3 regions of the Streptomyces ortus genome follow, and region 2 is predicted to be linked to each of the others. Evidence: riboswitches for the same ligand, from Rfam matches in the RefSeq annotation. Region 2 holds a riboswitch; each other region holds the start of a gene.
What was found. A riboswitch is a leader RNA that binds a small molecule or an ion and turns the genes downstream of it on or off. The one in region 2 is predicted to bind cobalamin.
Positions count from the first base shown of each region.

Region 1: it holds a riboswitch for cobalamin, as region 2 does, so the genes downstream of both, K3769_RS36740 (energy-coupling factor ABC transporter permease) here and K3769_RS16540 (ribonucleoside-diphosphate reductase subunit alpha) in region 2, are expected to answer to the same signal.
Region 3: it holds a riboswitch for cobalamin, as region 2 does, so the genes downstream of both, K3769_RS37995 (CbtB domain-containing protein) here and K3769_RS16540 (ribonucleoside-diphosphate reductase subunit alpha) in region 2, are expected to answer to the same signal.

Region 1 covers NZ_JAIFZO010000002.1:7,711,060-7,716,847, forward strand. The annotation lists gene K3769_RS36720 (serine/threonine-protein kinase) at 1-358, shown strand, start outside; gene K3769_RS36725 (energy-coupling factor ABC transporter ATP-binding protein) at 365-1,234, opposite strand; gene cbiQ (cobalt ECF transporter T component CbiQ) at 1,231-1,980, opposite strand; gene K3769_RS36735 (energy-coupling factor ABC transporter substrate-binding protein) at 1,987-2,388, opposite strand; gene K3769_RS36740 (energy-coupling factor ABC transporter permease) at 2,385-3,188, opposite strand; cobalamin riboswitch at 3,219-3,400, opposite strand; gene K3769_RS36745 (cellulase family glycosylhydrolase) at 3,643-5,337, shown strand; gene K3769_RS36750 (hypothetical protein) at 5,419-5,788, opposite strand, start outside.
Region 2 covers NZ_JAIFZO010000002.1:3,010,737-3,016,524, forward strand. The annotation lists gene K3769_RS16520 (bifunctional albaflavenone monooxygenase/terpene synthase) at 1-3, shown strand, start outside; gene K3769_RS16525 (helix-turn-helix domain-containing protein) at 19-984, opposite strand; gene K3769_RS16530 (hypothetical protein) at 1,078-1,326, shown strand; gene K3769_RS16535 (ribonucleotide-diphosphate reductase subunit beta) at 1,239-2,309, opposite strand; gene K3769_RS16540 (ribonucleoside-diphosphate reductase subunit alpha) at 2,309-4,729, opposite strand; cobalamin riboswitch at 4,873-5,009, opposite strand; gene mctP (monocarboxylate uptake permease MctP) at 5,222-5,788, opposite strand, start outside.
Region 3 covers NZ_JAIFZO010000002.1:7,983,606-7,989,393, reverse strand. The annotation lists gene K3769_RS38015 (sugar ABC transporter substrate-binding protein) at 1-61, opposite strand, end outside; gene K3769_RS38010 (LacI family DNA-binding transcriptional regulator) at 600-1,685, opposite strand; gene K3769_RS38005 (histidine phosphatase family protein) at 2,015-2,602, shown strand; gene K3769_RS38000 (CbtA family protein) at 2,638-3,396, opposite strand; gene K3769_RS37995 (CbtB domain-containing protein) at 3,415-3,633, opposite strand; cobalamin riboswitch at 3,670-3,799, opposite strand; gene K3769_RS37990 (enoyl-CoA hydratase/isomerase family protein) at 3,887-5,035, opposite strand; gene K3769_RS37985 (ribosome maturation factor RimM) at 5,227-5,583, opposite strand.

The DNA of each region.
Region 1 (5,788 bases), 4.7 Mb from region 2:
CGACTACGTCTCCGCGCAGGTCATGGTCGAGGGCAGCCGGACCGGTTACGAGCAGTACACCTACTACGTGGGCCGGGGCGTCCAGGAGAGCCCGGTCAAGGCGCATTTGGCGGGTGGGGACCAGCCGATGACCATGGACGGCTTCGACTGGGACAGGCTCCCCGCCCTGCTCGCCGAGGCGGAGAAGGAACTGAACGTCGACGACGCCACCTCCCGCTACCTCGTGGTCAGGTCACCGAACGACGTGTTCGACCGGGGCGCCGAGATGCTGGTCTACCTCACCGACGAGTACAAGAGGAGCGGCTATCTGCTGGCCGACGCCCGCGGCAAGGTGACCAGGGTGACACCCGCCGACTGACGGCGGTCACCGTCGGCCTTCGGCCGGCACCGGGGGAGCGGAGTTGTGCGACGTCATCGCGGCCAGTTCCTCGGCGGTGCGCGGGCCGGTCGACGGAGACGTCAACAGGCCCTGCGCGCGCAGCAGTTCGGCCACCGCGACCCCCCAGGGCAACCGCAGTCCCGCCTGTGCCAGGAGGTCCGTACGGGCCAGGGTCGCCCCGGCCGGCCCGGTGACGGCGCCGGACGGGGTGAGGAGTGCCACGTCGTCGGCCCAGCGCAGGGCGAGGTCCACGTCGTGCGTCGCCATCACCACGGTGGTACCGCTCGCGCGCAGCCCCTCCAGGGTCGCGAGCAGCCGCTCCTGGCCGTCCGGGTCCAGCCCCGCGGTCGGTTCGTCGAGGATCAGCACCCGTGGCCGCATCGCCACGGCGCCCGCGATCGCGGTCCGTTTGCGCTGCCCGTAGGAGAGGAGGTGGGTGGGGCGTTCGGCCAGGGCCGTGATGTCCAGCGCGGCGAGTGCCTCGTCCACCCGGGCCCGTACCTCGGTGTCCGGCAGGCCGAGGTTCAGCGGCCCGAACGACACGTCCTGGAAGACGGACGCGGCGAACAACTGGTCGTCCGGGTCCTGTACCACCAGTTGCACGGTCGTGCGCAGCAGGGTCAGGCCCTTGCGGTCGTACCGGACCGGCCGGTCCCGCACGGTCAACTGCCCGGTGAGCGGGCGCAGTCCGCCGCTGAGCAGCCGCATCAGTGTCGTCTTGCCGCTGCCGTTGCGGCCGAGCAGGGCGAGCGCACGTCCCGCGCGCACCTCGAAGTCGAGGCCGCCGAGCACGGTCGGGCCGTCCTCGTACGCGTAGGACGCGCCCCGCAGGGCGACCAGCACGGGCTCGCTCATCGCAGCGGCCTTTCCAGTACGAAGGTGAGTGCGACCACCGCCGCGAGCAGGGCGACGCCGGCCAGGGTGAAGCGCGCGGAGATCCGGGCCTCCGGCACCAGGACGCGCAGGGTGCCGTCGTAACCGCGTCCGGCGAGTCCGGCCTGCAGCCGGGTCGCCCGGTCGAAGGCCCGGACGAACGCGGTGGCGGCGAGCCCGGCCAGCGAACGCCAGGCGGCGGCCCGCGTGGTGTGCCCGAGCCGGGCGGCCTGCGCCTCCCTGATCCGGCGTACGGAGTCGAGGAGCAGGAAGCTCATCCGGTACGTCACCAGGGCCACGTCGACGACCGGCGCGGGCACCCCGGCGTTCACCAGTCGTGGCAGCAGGTCGGACAGGGGAGTGGTGAACGCGAACAGGAGCACGCCGAGGGAGGCCGCCGAGGTACGCAGCAGGAGTTCCCCGGCGCGTACCGGACCACCCTGCGCCAGGGTCACGAACCCGTCCGGGCCGCCCACCTGGAGCAGCAGCGGCAGCGCACCGGTCACGCAGAAGCCCAGCGGTACGCGGTAGGCGCGCCAGAGCCGCCGGGCGGGTACCGCCGCCGGACCCAGCAGCACGGTGAGGGCGGTCACCAGGACCAGGGCGGCGCCCGGCCAGGGCGGCAGGGAGATCGCCAGGACGGTCAGGCCGAGACCGAGCACGGCCTTGTCCACGGGGTGGCGGCGGCGCCAGCGACTGCTGTGCGCCGCCGCGTCGATCGGCAGCACGAACGCTCAGGTCCGTTCGGCCGGACGGTTCGGCCGGGCCGCGGACTCCTCGGCACCGCCGGGTGCCCCGGCCGTCGGGTCCCGGCCGTCCTCGCGCTGTGCCAGGACGCGCAGTTCACCCTGGCGCCTGCCCCGGCGCAGGCCGAAGTAGTAGGCGAGGACGCCCGCGCCGAGGGCGGCCTGGAGGGCGAACAGCGCCGACTCGATCTCACCGGACGGCGGCTCGTACAGGGGTGAGAACCACGGCTCGTAGTCCGGCTCGATCTCGGTGATCGCGGTCTCCGCCTCCGCGTCGGCGCCCGTGAACGGCTCCTCCTTGTGGTCGCCCATGCCGAAGACCAGCGGCAGTACGGCGAGCGCGGCCACGAGGAGCAGCAGCAGGGTGTTGATCTTCGCGCCGCGGCTCATCGGGTCACCGTCCCGGTCGTGTCGGTCGTCCTGACCGTCCCGGTCGTGTCGGTCGTGTCGTCGGCATCGGTCGGGTCCCCGGTGTCGGTCGTCCCGCCGATTTCGGCGGCCCCGGACTTCCCGCCCCCGGACCGCCTGCCGGTCAGGAACACGCCGAGCCGGGTCAGTTCGCCCTTGCTCGACTGCACCAGCAGCCGCATCACGAGCACCGTGAGCAGTCCCTCGCTCACCGCGAGCGGGATCTGCGTGACGGCGAAGATCGAGCCGAACTTGCCGAGCGCGCCCAGGAATCCGCTGCTCGGGTCGGGGAACGCGAGCGCCAGCTGCACGCTGGTGACGCAGTAGGTGGACAGGTCGGCGACGAACGCGGCGCAGAACACCGCGACCATGAGCGGCACGTCGAACCGCCGGAGCAGCCGGTACACCGCGTAGCCCGCCCACGGTCCGGCGATCGCCATCGAGAAGACGTTGGCGCCCAGTGTGGTGAGCCCGCCGTGCGCGAGCAGCAGGGCCTGGAAGAGCAGGGTGATGGTGCCCAGGACCGCCATGACCGGCGGCCGGAACAGGATGGCGCCCAGACCGGTGCCGGTCGGATGCGAACAACTCCCGGTCACCGACGGCAGTTTCAGTGCGGAGAGAACGAAGGTGAAGGCCCCCGACGCGCCGATGAGGAGCGTGCTCTCGGGATGTTCTCTGACCTCACGGGTGAGCGACCGGACTCCGTGGACGACGAACGGCGCCGACGCGACGCCCCAGGCGACCGCGTGCGCCGGAGGAAGGAAACCCTCGGCTATGTGCATGGCTCAGCAGACCCTCTCCAGCACCTCGTGGATGGTTGACGTGCCTTGGCCGGTCTCCTGGCTTACGGGTAACACCGCCCGTGCTCCGCCTTCCCGGGTCCGAGGACCCAGTGGCTGCCCGTGAGGGCCGGAGCCGGACTTCCCGATCACAGTGGCGAGGGCCGCACCGGCATCACACCGATTTCCCGAGCACCAAGGCGTCGTGACAGTAGTGCGCGTACCCGGGTGGTGACAAGGCGGCCCTCGGGGGGCGTGAGAGTGGTCACGCGGCGCGCACCGGTGGTCCCGGCGGAAACGGACCCCCGGCCTGTCATCCATCACGGCACATCCGTTACAGCCGTCAGGAAGCCGAGGTTGTGCCAAGTCTTGACGTGTTCCTGGCAAGGTGACTCCATGGGAGCGCTCCCACTTTCCCGTAATCCAAGTTTCTTGGCGCTCACTTCCTGGAGTCGCAGTGAGAAGAGCAAGAAGCACGACACGAAAGAGCCACATCAGCGCGTTGCTCGCCGGGCTGGCCGCCTTTCTGGGGCTCGTCGTCCTCGGCGCGCTCGTACCGACCGCCGCACATGCCCAGATGCCCGGTGACCCGCCCGGCGCGTCCGCGGGTGCCCTCGCGACCGGCCTCCATGTCGACGACGGCCGCCTGCTCGAAGGCAACGGCAACGATTTCGTCATGCGCGGCGTCAACCACGCCCACACCTGGTACCCGGGCGAGACGCAGTCGCTGGCCGACATCAAGGCGCTCGGCGCCAACTCCGTGCGCGTCGTCCTGTCCGACGGCCACCGCTGGAGCAGGAACAGCCCCGAGGACGTGGCCGCCGTCATCGCCCAGTGCAGGGCGAACCGGCTGATCTGCGTGCTGGAGGTGCATGACACCACCGGTTACGGCGAGGACGCCGCGGCCGGCACGCTCGACCACGCGGCCGACTACTGGATCGGCCTGAAGAGCGTGCTCACCGGCCAGGAGAACTACGTCATCGTCAACATCGGCAACGAGCCCTGGGGCAACACCGACCCCGCCGGCTGGACCGCTCCCACGGTCGCCGCCGTCAAGAAGCTGCGTGCCGCCGGGTTCGAGCACACCATCATGGTGGACGCGCCCAACTGGGGCCAGGACTGGCAGGGCGTCATGCGGGCCAATGCCCAGGCCGTCCACGACGCCGACACCACCGGCAACCTGATCTTCTCGATCCACATGTACAGCGTCTTCGACACCGCGGCGGAGATCACCGACTACCTGAACGCGTTCGTCACCGCGAAACTCCCCATCCTCATCGGCGAGTTCGGCGGCCCCGCCGACCAGTACGGCGATCCGGACGAGGACACCATGATGGCCGCGGCCCAGCAGCTCAAGCTCGGCTACCTCGCCTGGTCCTGGAGCGGTAACACCGACCCGATCCTGGACCTCACGATCGGTTTCGACCCGACACGGCTGAGCTCCTGGGGTCAGCGCGTCTTCAACGGCGCCGACGGCATCGCCCAGACCTCGAAGGAGGCCACGATCTACGGTGGCGGCACCCCGGGTGACACCCAGGCCCCGACCGCGCCGGGCACCCCGGGTGCCGCCGCCGTGGCGGCCACCTCGGTGACCCTCACCTGGACCGCCGCCACCGACAACGTGGGCGTCACCGCCTACGACGTGGTGCGGGTCGGCGGAAGCGGTGAGACCACGGTCGCCGCGGCCACCACCAACACCGCCACCGTGACAGGGCTCACCGCAGGCACGGCGTACACCTTCGCCGTCTACGCACGTGACGCGGCCGGGAACCGCTCGGCCCGCTCGGCCACGGTGAGTGTCACCACCGCCGACGGCGGCGGCACGCCCGGGGCGAGCTGCTCCGTCGGCTACCGCGTCAGCAACGAATGGCCGGGCGGTTTCCAGGGCGAGATCACCATCCGCAACACGGGCACCGCGGCGATCAGTGGCTGGAAGCTGGTCTTCGCCTTCGCGGGCGGGCAGAAGGTCTCCAGCATGTGGGGCGGTACGCCGACCCAGAGCGGTGCGACGGTGAGCGTCGCCAACGCCTCGTACACCTCCACCATTCCCGCGAGCGGGTCGGTCACCGTCGGCTTCACCGCCGACAAGGGCGCCACGAACGCCGCCCCGACCGCGTTCACCCTCAACGGCACCACGTGCGCGACCACCTGACAGAGGGTCAATAGGGCACAGGGAGGCCACTGGCCGGCGGGGTCACCGCGCCCCGTCGGCCGGGCGAGCGCCGGATGTCGGTCAGGCAGTGGCTGCCGGGACGGCGGCCTGCTCCGCCGTGGCGCCGGCGGGCGCGGCCTTGGACGTCGTGTAGAAGACGGACGAGCCCTGCTTGCTGCGCTGGACCTGGCCCTTGGCGACGAGCCCCTCCACCGTGGTGCGTACGACCTTGGGCTTGATCTCGCGGTCGGGGTGGGCCTCCGCCAGTGCCGTGGCGACCTCGGCGGACGAGCGCGGCTCGGACTGCCGGCCGAGGTGTTCGCGGATGAGCTCGACGAGCGTGGGCTTCGCGGGACCGCTCTCGACGGACTTGGCCGCGGTCTTCGAAACGGTGGACTTCGCAGCCGCGGGCTGTGCGGCGGTGGACTTCGTGGCGACGGGCTTCGCGGTG
Region 2 (5,788 bases):
TGACTGGACGGCGCACGTTCAGGCGGCCTGCGGGCCCCTGAACGTGCGCCGGTACGCGTTCGGAGTCGTCCCCAGCGAGCGGACGAACTGATGGCGCAGCGCCGCCGCGGTCCCGAACCCCGTGCGGTCCGCGATGAAGTCCATCGTCTGGTCGGTGGCCTCCAGCAACTCCTGCGCCAGCAGCACCCGTTGACGCAGCAGCCAGCGGTAGGGGGTGGTCCCCGTCTCCTGCTGGAAGCGCCGGGCGAAGGTGCGCGGCGACATGTGCGCGCGGGCGGCGAGCTGTTCGACGGTCACCTCCTGATCGAGGTGGCGCTCCATCCAGGCGAGCGTCTCCCCGACCGTGTCGCACTGCGAGCGCGGCAGCGGCCGTTCGATGTACTGGGCCTGGCCGCCGTCGCGGTGCGGCGGCACCACCATGCGCCGCGCGATGCTGTTGGCGACCTCCGGGCCCTGCTCCTTGCGGACGATGTGCAGACAGGCGTCGATGCCGGAGGCGGTGCCCGCCGAAGTGATCACCGGGTCCTCGTCCACGTACAGCACGTCCGGTTCGACCTTCGCGCGCGGGTGGCGCGCGGCCAGCGTGTCGGCGTGCCGCCAGTGGACCGCGCAGCGGCGGCCGTCGAGCAGTCCGGCCGCGCCGAGCACGAAGACCCCGGAGCAGACGCTCAGCACCTTGGTGCCGCGCTCGGCGGCCCGGACCAGGGCGTCGAGCAGCGCGGGAGGGTAGGTGCGCCCGATGTAGTGGCTCCCGGCGGGCACGACGATCAGGTCGGCCTCCTCCAGCCGGTCGAGCCCGTACGGAGTGGAGAGCGTGAGGCCCGGGACGTGGGTGGCGAGGCTCGGCCCCTCGGCGGAGGCGACCGCGAAGTCGTACGCCGGCAGTCCCTCGTCGCTGCGGTCGAGGCCGAACACCTCGCACACGACGCCGAGTTCGAAGGGATGCGCGCCGTCGAGCAGGACGGCGGCCACGTTGGTCAGCATGCTGACAGTGTGCACCCGATCTGGCAGGAAATCGAGGGTGTGCGTCAGTCCTGCCACTCACGGTAAGGAGCATCCGGCGCGACAGTGGTGTCCATGAACACGACACAGCTGGAAGGCCTGATCGGAATGCTCTTCGTCCTCGGAATCCTCGTCCTGCTCGTCCTCCCTTCGGTGTTCGGCATCGTGCGCGACCGGCGCGTCGACCGTCAGCTCAGGGAGGCCGAGCAGGCGCCCCGGCAGGACCGGGGCGCGCCTCAGAAGTCCTCGTCGAGGTCGACCGTCCCCTCCACCGCCACCTGGTACGCCGAGGGCCGGCGCTCGAAGAAGTTGGTCAGCTCCTGAACCCCCTGCAGCTCCATGAAGGAGAAGGGGTTCTCGGAGCCGTACACCGGGGCGAGGCCCAGGCGCTGCAGCCGCTGGTCGGCGACGCACTCCAGGTACTGCCGCATCGACTCGGTGTTCATCCCGGGCAGGCCCTCACCGCACAGGTCCCGCCCGAACTGCAGCTCGGCCTCGACGGCCTCGCGCATCATGTCGGTCACCTGCTGCCGGAGCTCCTCGTCGAAGAGCTCCGGCTCCTCCTTGCGGACCGTGTCCACGACCTCGAAGGCGAAGCTCATGTGCATCGTCTCGTCGCGGAAGACCCAGTTGGTACCGGTCGCCAGGCCGTGCAGCAGACCCCGGCTGCGGAACCAGTAGACGTACGCGAAGGCCCCGTAGAAGAACAGGCCCTCGATGCACGCGGCGAAGCAGATGAGGTTCAGCAGGAAGCGGCGGCGGTCGGCCTTCGTCTCCAGCCGGTCCAGCTTCTCCACGGAGTCCATCCACTTGAAGCAGAACTCGGCCTTCTCCCGGATGGACGGGATGTTCTCGACGGCGTCGAAGGCCGCCGCCCGGTCCGCCGGATCGGGCAGATAGGTGTCGAGCAGCGTCAGATAGAACTGGACGTGCACGGCCTCCTCGAAGAGCTGACGGCTCAGATACAGCCGCGCCTCGGGGGAGTTGATGTGCTTGTACAGCGTCAGCACCAGGTTGTTCGCCACGATCGAGTCGCCCGTCGCGAAGAACGCGACCAGTCGGCCGATCATGTGCTGCTCACCGGGTGACAGCTTCGCCAGGTCGGAGACGTCCGAGTGGAGGTCGACCTCCTCGACGGTCCAGGTGTTCTTGATCGCGTCCCGGTAGCGCTCGTAGAAGTCCGGGTAGCGCATGGGGCGCAGGGTCAGCTCGAAGCCCGGGTCGAGAAGGTTCTTCTCGGTCTTCTCTGCCTTCTCGGTCTTCTCGGTCTGCTCCGGTGCGGTGGGTGCGGCGGGTGCGGTGGTCATTACTGGCAGGCCTCGCAGGACTCGGGGTTCTCAAGGGAGCAGGCGACCGCGTCGGGGTCGGCGGCCTGCTGGACGGGGATGGTCTTCTCGGGCGCGGGTTCGGGCCGGGCCTGCTGCTGTGCCTGGCCCTGGGCGGCGCGGGCGATGCGGGTCGCCGGACGCGAGCGCAGGTAGTACGTCGTCTTCAGCCCCGACTTCCAGGCGTACGCGTACATCGAGGAGAGCTTGCCGATGGTCGGCGTCTCCAGGAACAGGTTCAGCGACTGGGCCTGGTCCAGGAACGGGGTCCGGGCGGCGGCCATGTCGATCAGGCCGCGCTGCGGGATCTCCCACGCCGTGCGGTACAGCTCGCGCACGTCCTCGGGGACCCAGGTGAAGCCCTGCACCGAGCCGTTGGACTCGCGCAGCGCCTCCCGGGTCTGCGCGTCCCACACACCGAGCTTCTTCAGCTCGGCCACCAGGTAGGAGTTGACCTGGAGGAACTCGCCGGACAGCGTCTCGCGCTTGAACAGGTTGGAGACCTGCGGCTCGATGCACTCGTACACGCCCGCGATGGACGCGATGGTGGCGGTCGGGGCGATCGCCAGCAGCAGCGAGTTGCGCAGGCCGACGGCGGCGATCCGCTCCCGCAGGGCGGCCCAGCGCTCCGGCCAGGTGAGCTCGACGTCGTAGTGGTCCGGGTGCAGCACACCCTGGGCCGTACGGGTCTTCTCCCAGGCGGGCAGCGGGCCGTTGCGCTCGGCGAGGTCGGCGGACGCCTCGTACGAGGCGAGCATGATCCGCTCGGCGATCCGGGTGGAGAGGGCGCGCGCCTGCGGGGAGTCGAACGGCAGCCGCAGCTTGAAGAAGACGTCCTGCAGCCCCATCGCGCCGAGGCCCACCGGACGCCACTTGGCGTTGGAGCGGCCCGCCTGCTCGGTCGGGTAGAAGTTGATGTCGACGACCCGGTCGAGGAAGGTCACGGCGGTCCGGACGGTCGCGTCGAGCCGCTGCCAGTCGATGTCGCCGGCGTCCGTGTCCACGAAGGCGCCGAGGTTGACGGAACCGAGGTTGCAGACCGCGGTCTCCCCGTCGTCCGTGACCTCCAGGATCTCGGTGCACAGGTTCGAGGAGTGGACCGTGTGGCCGGGCAGCGCCGTCTGGTTGGCCGTGCGGTTGGCGGCGTCCTTGAAGGTCATCCAGCCGTTGCCGGTCTGCGCGAGGGTACGCATCATGCGGCCGTACAGATCACGGGCGGGGATGGTCTTCCTGGCGAGCCCGGCGGCCTCCGCCCCGCGGTACGCGGCGTCGAACGCGTCGCCCCACAGGTCGACCAGCTCGGGCACGTCCGAGGGCGAGAACAGCGACCAGTCGCGGTTCTCGTTCACCCGGCGCATGAACTCGTCGGGGATCCAGTGGGCGAGGTTCAGATTGTGCGTACGCCGGGCGTCCTCACCGGTGTTGTCGCGCAGCTCCAGGAACTCCTCGATGTCGGAGTGCCAGGTCTCCAGGTAGACCGCCGCCGCGCCCTTGCGCCGGCCGCCCTGGTTCACCGCGGCGACCGAGGCGTCGAGGGTCTTCAGGAACGGGACGATGCCGTTCGAGTGCCCGTTCGTGCCGCGGATCAGCGAACCGCGCGACCGGATCCGGGAGAACGAGAGGCCGATGCCGCCCGCGTGCTTCGAGAGGCGGGCCACCTGGTGGTAGCGGTCGTACAGGGAGTCCAGTTCGTCCAGCGGGGAGTCGAGGAGGTAGCAGGACGACATCTGCGGGTGGCGCGTACCGGAGTTGAAGAGCGTGGGGGAGGACGGTAGATAGTCGAGGCGGCTCATCAGCCGGTACAGGGAGGCGACCTCGTCGACGGACCTGGCCGTGTCGTCCTCGGCGAGACCGCTCGCCACCCGCAGCATGAAGTGCTGGGGCGTCTCGACGACGGACCGCGTGATCGGGTGCCGCAGCAGATACCGGCTGTGGAGCGTGCGCAGCCCGAAGTAGCCGAAGCGGTCGTCACCCGCCAGGTCGATCAGCGCGTCGAGCCGGGCCGCGTGGACGCGGACGAACTCGGCGGTGCGGTCGGCGATCAGGCCCTCGTGGTGGCCGACGGCGACCGACTCCGAGAAGGAGCGCACGCCCTGCGAGGCGGCCTCCGCGGCGATGGTGACGGTCAGCAGCCGGGCGGCCAGCTTCGAGTAGACCGGGTCCTCGGAGATGAGACCGGCCGCCGCCTCCGTGGCGAGCTCGCGCAGCTCCGCCGTGTCCGCGGCGGCGGACCGGCCGCGCAGCGCGGCGGCGGCGACCCGGCCGGGGTCGGCGCCGGGGAGGTCGGCGGTGAAGTCGGTCAGGATCCGCAGCAACGCGGTTCCCGGTCCGTCGGCCTCGGCCCTGTCCTGCTGCTCCCGGGTCGCTGTCGCGGAGACCGGATCGGCTGGCGCGATGGTCACGTGGGGCTCTCCCTCGCTCGGCACGGGGGCCTCGGGGGAGAGGGGTTCGGGGCACACGGGGGTACGCGCTCCGTGCGGGCAGCGGTACGCCGCGTCCACCGGCCCACTCCACGAGGCCCGGACGTCATGCACCCGGACCGGACGGTCTGGGCGCGCTGTCGGCAGGTCCTCGGACTGACTCCTGTACGCGGCATGCGGGCATGTCGCGTACAAGTACACCGTTGCGGGACAGTTCCGGATTCACACCGGATTCCCCTGCGGCGACAGCGATCATGAGCATACATCTTGTGCCGGGCTGCGGAAGCACCCCCACATGTTGTGTCGTGTGGCTGGCTCTGTCCCCGGGGGGGCTGCGCCCCCGGACCCCCTGTCGCGCTTGCGCGCTCGTCCTCAAACGCCGGACGGGCTGAAGATGTCCGCCCGTCCGGCGACACTTCAGCCCGTCCGGCGTTTGCGGCCCGGGGGTTCGGGGGCTGGCCCCCGGGTGTGCTCCTAGTGGCCGGCCCCCGCCGTCGCCGGGGGGAGTTCCACCTGGACGCCCTTGTCGCCCGCGTCCGCCGTGTAGTCCTCGGCGGAGGTCTCGTCGATGCCCTCGGGAGCCTTGAGCGCGCGCAGGACGAACGTCATGACCACCGTCACGATCACGTTGAGCACGATCGCCGTCAGCCCGATGTACCCGATCTCCCCGATACCGGGAATCTCCTTCGAGGAGCCGCCGAAGTGCTTCTGCGTCGGCGAGGCCACCCCGTACGCGGCGACCGTCCCGTACAGCATGCCGACCGCCCAGCCCGCGAGCAGCGCCCACCGGTGGAACCAGCGCGTGAACAGGCCGCCGACCAGCGCCGGGAATGTCTGCAGGATCCAGATCCCGCCGAGCAGCTGGAAGTTGATGGCGACCGTCTTGTCCATGGTCAGGACGAAGACCAGCGCGCCCACCTTCACGAGCAGCGAGACCAGCTTGGAGACCTTCGTCTCCTGGGCGGGCGTCGCGTCGGGCTTGATGAAGTCCTTGTAGATGTTGCGGGTGAACAGGTTCGCCGCCGCGATGGACATGATGGC
Region 3 (5,788 bases), 5.0 Mb from region 2:
TGAGGGTGAACGCGGACGCCAGGGTGAGTGCGATCGACCCGGTTGCGACGGCGCGGTTCATGGGCGGCTCCTCCTTGAGCTTCACGGTCGAGCTTGACGGCTGTGGTGCACGACCGAGGTGCGTGACTCGGCCTCACGACCGGACTTTCACGATGTATGCGCTGCCTGTAAGCGCATACATCACTCTGTGGCAGCGGTTCCTGGCCTGGCAAGAGGGGACTTGGTCACACTCCCGTAACGGGCGGGACATGCGAGGGGCGGTTCGCGGTGGGGCCTGGCGGCTTCCGCGGGTACGCGGTCGGCGCGTACGAGGGCGCGCGTGGACGAGGCGCGCCTACGGGGGGGGCCACGGGTACGCGGGCCGCCGGTGCGGGGTAGGGCGCGACGCGCTCGGTGGCAGGGGTGCGGCTTTGCCGGCGCTACCGTGCGGCGGGCCCGTACACGAAGGTCACCACGGTCACCATGCTCCCCATGGGCACCACGGTGATCATGGTTTCGTCGTCGGGCGCGGCCACAGCGGACGTCGGGGACGTCGGGGAAGCCTGCGTCGGCGTACGCCCTCCGTGGTCCCGGTCCGTGGTCGGGCGGGCGGGCGGGCGTCAGCCGAGCGTCGGGATGGCTGTCGTGTCCTCGCAGCCGCAGCTCGCCCGGCGGACCACGCCGACCGGCAGCATCAGGGAGACGGGTTCGCGCGGCGGCTGTCCGCCCAGCCGTCGTACGAGCAGGTCGACGGCCTCCTCCCCCATGCGCACCATCGGCTGCCGCACGGTGGTCAGCGCGGGGCGCACCATGCGGCTCAGCGGAATGCCGTCGAAGCCGGTCACGACGACGTCGTCGGGTACGCGCAGGCCACGGCGTTCGAGTGCCTGGAGCGCGCCCACCGCCATCTGGTCGTTGGCGAACACGAACGCCTCGGGCCGACCGCCGTCTCCCTCACACAGCAGGCCTGCGGCGCGGGCACCCTCCGCCTGGGTCATCATCGGCATGCGCAGCGCCGGTGCGGCGGCGCCCTCGACTCCCGCCTCGGCGCAGGCCCGGCGGAAGCCCCGGAACCGCGCCTCGACATCCGGTGAGTCGTCCACGAGTCCCACGTAGGCGAGGCGGCGCAGCCCGTGGTCGTGGATCAGGTGCCGGGTCAGCTCGTACTGGCCGTCCTCGTTGGCGACCTCGACGTGGTCGAGATGGTCCAGGGAGGGGTCCTGTGCGCGGGGTCCGGCCAGCATCACCACCGGCCGGCGCCGGGAGATCGCTTCGAGTTCTTCCGTCGGCACCGTGCGCGCCATCACGGCGAAGCCGTCCACCCGGCCGGCTACCTGGGCCACCAGGCTCTCCGGGCCCCCGGCGAGGGAGGCCGCGATCAGCAGCGCGTACCCGTGCCGGCGGGCCGCGCGTTCCATGCCCCGGATGATCTGGTCCGAGTAGAGCATCGCGGCGTCGTCGTCCTCGGCGCCGACCGTGTCGGGGTCGGAGTAGTCCGGGAAACACAGGCCGAGGACCCCGGTGGAACGGCTGGCGAGGCCACGGGCGTTGCCGCTCGGCACGTATCCCAGCTCGGTCGCCGCCGCCAGGACGCGTTCGCGGGTGGCGGCGCGTACGGAGTCGGGGCTGCGGTACACCCTGGACACCGTGGCGATGGACACTCCGGCGCGTTCGGCCACGTCGTACACCGTGGGAATCGCGTTCACGATGCGGCGCCGTTCATGGGTCGGGCCCCCGTCTCTGGTGATGCATGTATGTCGATGAAAGCGCATTCACCCTAGAGGCGGGCAGGTCGGTGAGGCAACCGGGGCCCGGCGCCGGACATGTGCGTGCCCGCACCGGCCCCGCCGAGCCGTGCGAACTCCGCCGCCACATCGCGGGCGCTGCCCGATGCCGGGTCCGGGTCCGGGTCCGGGATCCGAGGTGAGCTCCATACGTATGCGGATGCGGATGCGGATGCGGATGCGGATGCGGATGCGGCGGTAGCATCCGTCCGCATGGACATGGTCAGCAAGGTGACGCGGGAAGTCGGCCCATGACCCACCGCGTCACTTTCGTCTCACCCGCGACGAGTTCGTCGCTGCGTGCGGCGCGCTTCGACGACGGGGCCTCGATCGACGCCGGCGCGGCTGCCCGCGCCCGTGCCGTGGGCGCGTCGCTCCCACCGGTCACGCGCGCCGTGGTCTCTCCCTCGGTGCGCTGCCGGGAGACGGCCGCCGCCCTCGGCCTGGACGCGGTGGACACGGCGGAGTGGGCGGGACTGGACGTGGGGCGCTGGCGCGGCCGTACGCTCGCCGAGGTCGGTGCGGCCGAACCGGAAGCCGTGGCCCGCTGGCTCGCCGATCCGGCCTCCGCGCCGCACGGCGGTGAGTCCGTGGCGGACTTCCGCGACCGGGTGGCGCGCCTGCTGGAGTCCTCCTCCGCCACGGACGGCCGTACGCTCGCCGTCGTCGAACCAGAAGTCGTACGAGCCGTGGTGGCCCATGTGCTGGCAGCGCCGGCCGCGGCCTTCTGGCGGATCGACGTGCCGCCGCTGTCCGCCACCACGATCAGTGGACGCGGCGGCCGGTGGAACCTGCGGGTCGGGCAGCCACTGGACGCCGGCCCGGCCACGGACCTCTGACTGCGGCCGGTCAACAGCGGTCGGCGCGCGACCGGTCAGTGCGGGGCCGGTGTCGCCGTATCCCCCGCGACCGTGGCGCGTTTCGGGTGGAGCAGCCGTTCGGCCAGTGCACCGAAGACGAGCCCGAAGGCCGACCACAGCGTGATCTGCAGGGCGAGGGCGGAGAGCCTGAACCGCCACAGCAGGGCGGCCGGGAAGTCACGGGGCACCTCGTTGACCGCGGGCAGGAACGCGTACGCCAGTCCGATCAGGACGACGAAGCCGAGAACGGCGACGACGGTGGCGTACCAGGTGCCCAGTTTCGGTGCGAGCCGCTTGCCGACGATCACCGCGGCGACGGCGAGGAGTACGCCCAGCACCATCATGAGGAGATAGAGGGTGGTCCGCTTGCCGATGGTGTCGGGGTCACCGACCGCGGGCGGGTTGGCCGGGTACTTCAGGAACGGCACGACGTAGACGGCGACCAGCGCGGCCCCCGAGAGCAACAGCGCCGTGGCGCGGGGGCCGAAAGGGCCGACGCGGCCGAGGGCGAAGCAGTAGGCGAGGGCGGTGATGCCACCGAAGGCCACCCCGTAGACCAGTACGCCGGTGGCGAGGCCGGCGGTGGACTGCAGGCTGCGCGAGACGAGTTCGGCCTCGTGCTCGTGCGCGGCGGCGTGGGACTCCTCGAAGCCGATGGCGCTGTCGACGTTCGGTTCACCGAGGAAGTAGGCGACGACCAGGGCGAGCACGCCGGCGGCCAGGCCGGCGAGCATGCCCCGCACGAGAAGGTTTCTCACCGTTGCGGAGTTCATGGGTGCGCGGGCCCCTCGTCAGTGGCAGGGGAAGCCGAGCAGGTGACGTGCGTCGTGGACCCATTCGTGGACGTCCCCGCCGGAGACGACGGAGGTGGCGCCCTGTTCGGCGCCGACGAAGTACAGCAGGAGCAGCATCAGGACGCCGATGAAGACCGCCCAGGGAGCGATGTCCCTCAGCGGCAGCTTGGCGGGCACGACAGGGGTGGTGCTCGGCGGGGCGACATGCTGCGCCATCGCGGGGCCTCCTCCGGGAACTCGCGTCCCATCTCGGTGGTGCACAGGACGACGGCCCCGGGTCTGACTCACGGGGTGCTCCCCTGGGGGAGTCACGCCGTTCACAGTGGCGCGACCGTGCCGGATTTCCACCGGCTTCCGTGCTGCCGTCGTCGGTATCCGAGAGACGCTACCGCTCGACGGGTGCATGCCCAAGAGCGGCGGCCGACAAGAACCCGCTCACACCGAACACTTACCTCTCAGAGCCCCAACCTCATCTCAGGCCCCACCTCAGGCCCCGACTCGGGCCCAGCTCCGGATCTGTCTCGGGTCCTGCCTCGGGTCCTGCCTCGGGTCCTGTCTCCGGGCCCGTCTCCAGTTCCAGCTCCGGGCCGCGTTCGCCGAGCGGCTCGAAGAAGCGTTCCACGTCGCCGTCGGTGACTTCGGCGAGGGTGGCCGGCGACCAGCGGGGGGTGCGGTCCTTGTCGATGACCTGGGCTCGGATGCCCTCGACCAGGTCGGGCGTGGTCAGGGCGGCGCAGGAGACGCGGTACTCCTGCCGCAGCACGCGCTCCAGCGAACCGAGGCGCCGGGCGCGGCGTACGGCGGTCAGGGTGACCTTCAGCGCGGTGGGCGACTTGGCGAGCAGAAGCTCCGCGGTCTCCTTCGCCACCGGATCACCGTGGTCGAGCAGCCGCCGGACGATCTCCTCGACCGTGCCGGCGGCGAAGCAGGAGTCGGTCCACTCCCGCTGCCCGGCCAGCTCCCCCTCCGGTGCGGGCCGCGCGTGCCGGTCGAGCGCTCCCCGGACTGGCAGCTCGGCGAGGTCGTCGAGGAGACCGGGAAGCGACGCCGACGGTACGTGGTGGTCGGCGAGCCCGCACATCAGGGCGTCCCCGGCCCCGATCGCCTCACCCGTCAGCGCCAGGCGGGTGCCCAGTTCGCCCGGAGCGCGGGAGAGCAGGTAGGTGCCGCCGACGTCGGGCACGAAGCCGATGCCGGTCTCGGGCATGGCGATCCTCGACCGTTCGGTGACGACCCGGACGCCGCCGTGCGCGGAGATGCCGACGCCCCCGCCCATGACGATGCCGTCCATGACGGCGACGTAGGGCTTGGACCAGCGGGCGATACGGGCGTTGAGGCGGTACTCGTCGCGCCAGAACGCGGCGGAGGCGGTGCCGTCCCCGTCCCGGGCGTCGTCGTGGATGGCGCGGATGTCGCCGCCCGCGCACAGGCCGCGCTCCCCCGCTCCGGTGACGACGACCGTCTCCACGGCGCTGTCGTGCTCCCACGCGGTCAGCGCCTCGTCGACGCGCCGCACCATGGCGTGGGTGAGGGCGTTGATGGCCCTCGGGCGGTTGAGGGTGAGGTGGGCGGCCCGGCCGGCCGTGTGCAGCAGGACCGAGTCTTCGCTGCCGGTCATCCGCATACCTGCGTCAGGCCGCGGGCCTCGATGTCACGCATGAGTTCGTCGGTTCCTTCCGGGATACGAGGGGCGCATAGGTCGCAAGCGATCTTCTCAAGTCCGCGTGCGCCCGGGCGGCCCGGGGCAGCGCGACGGCCCCGGGACTCCTGGAGGAGTCCCGGGGCCGTGACGTGCGTGACGGGTGCGGCTCAGACGTGCGGGCCGCCCGTGCCGTAGTACGTGCCGAGTTCGTCGCGGTAGCCCTGGTCGCCCAGGTGCTTGTCGCGGTCGAACTCCGGCGCGTCCTTGATCTGCTGCTTGGTGCGGTCGACCACGATCTTCTGCTCGTCCTGGTCGATGCTGACGACCGTGCTGGCGGGCAGCAGGACCTCCTTGCCGAAGATCCACACACCGGTGTCCACCACCAGGTAGGCGTCACCGACCTCGTCGGAGTGCTTGTCGACCTTGCCGATATTGCCGTCCGTGGCCTCGACCTTGTAACCCGTAAGGTCCACACCCGCCAGACGACCCGCGGTCGACTTGTAACCCCATACATTTTCAGTCACGCGAAAACAACTCCTCCGGTAAACAGAGGACAGCGGGGATCCCCACCGGCCCTCTCTTTTTCCGTACGTCGTGCACGGTGATTTCCGTAATCGCCGTCCTTGCGGCGGGTGCCCATGGTCCGGGCCTTCACGCACCTTAATTCCGGCCGAGTTCGTCTCCGCCTCGCCGGAGCGGACAGGCACTGCCTGAACTGGGCCGACGCAG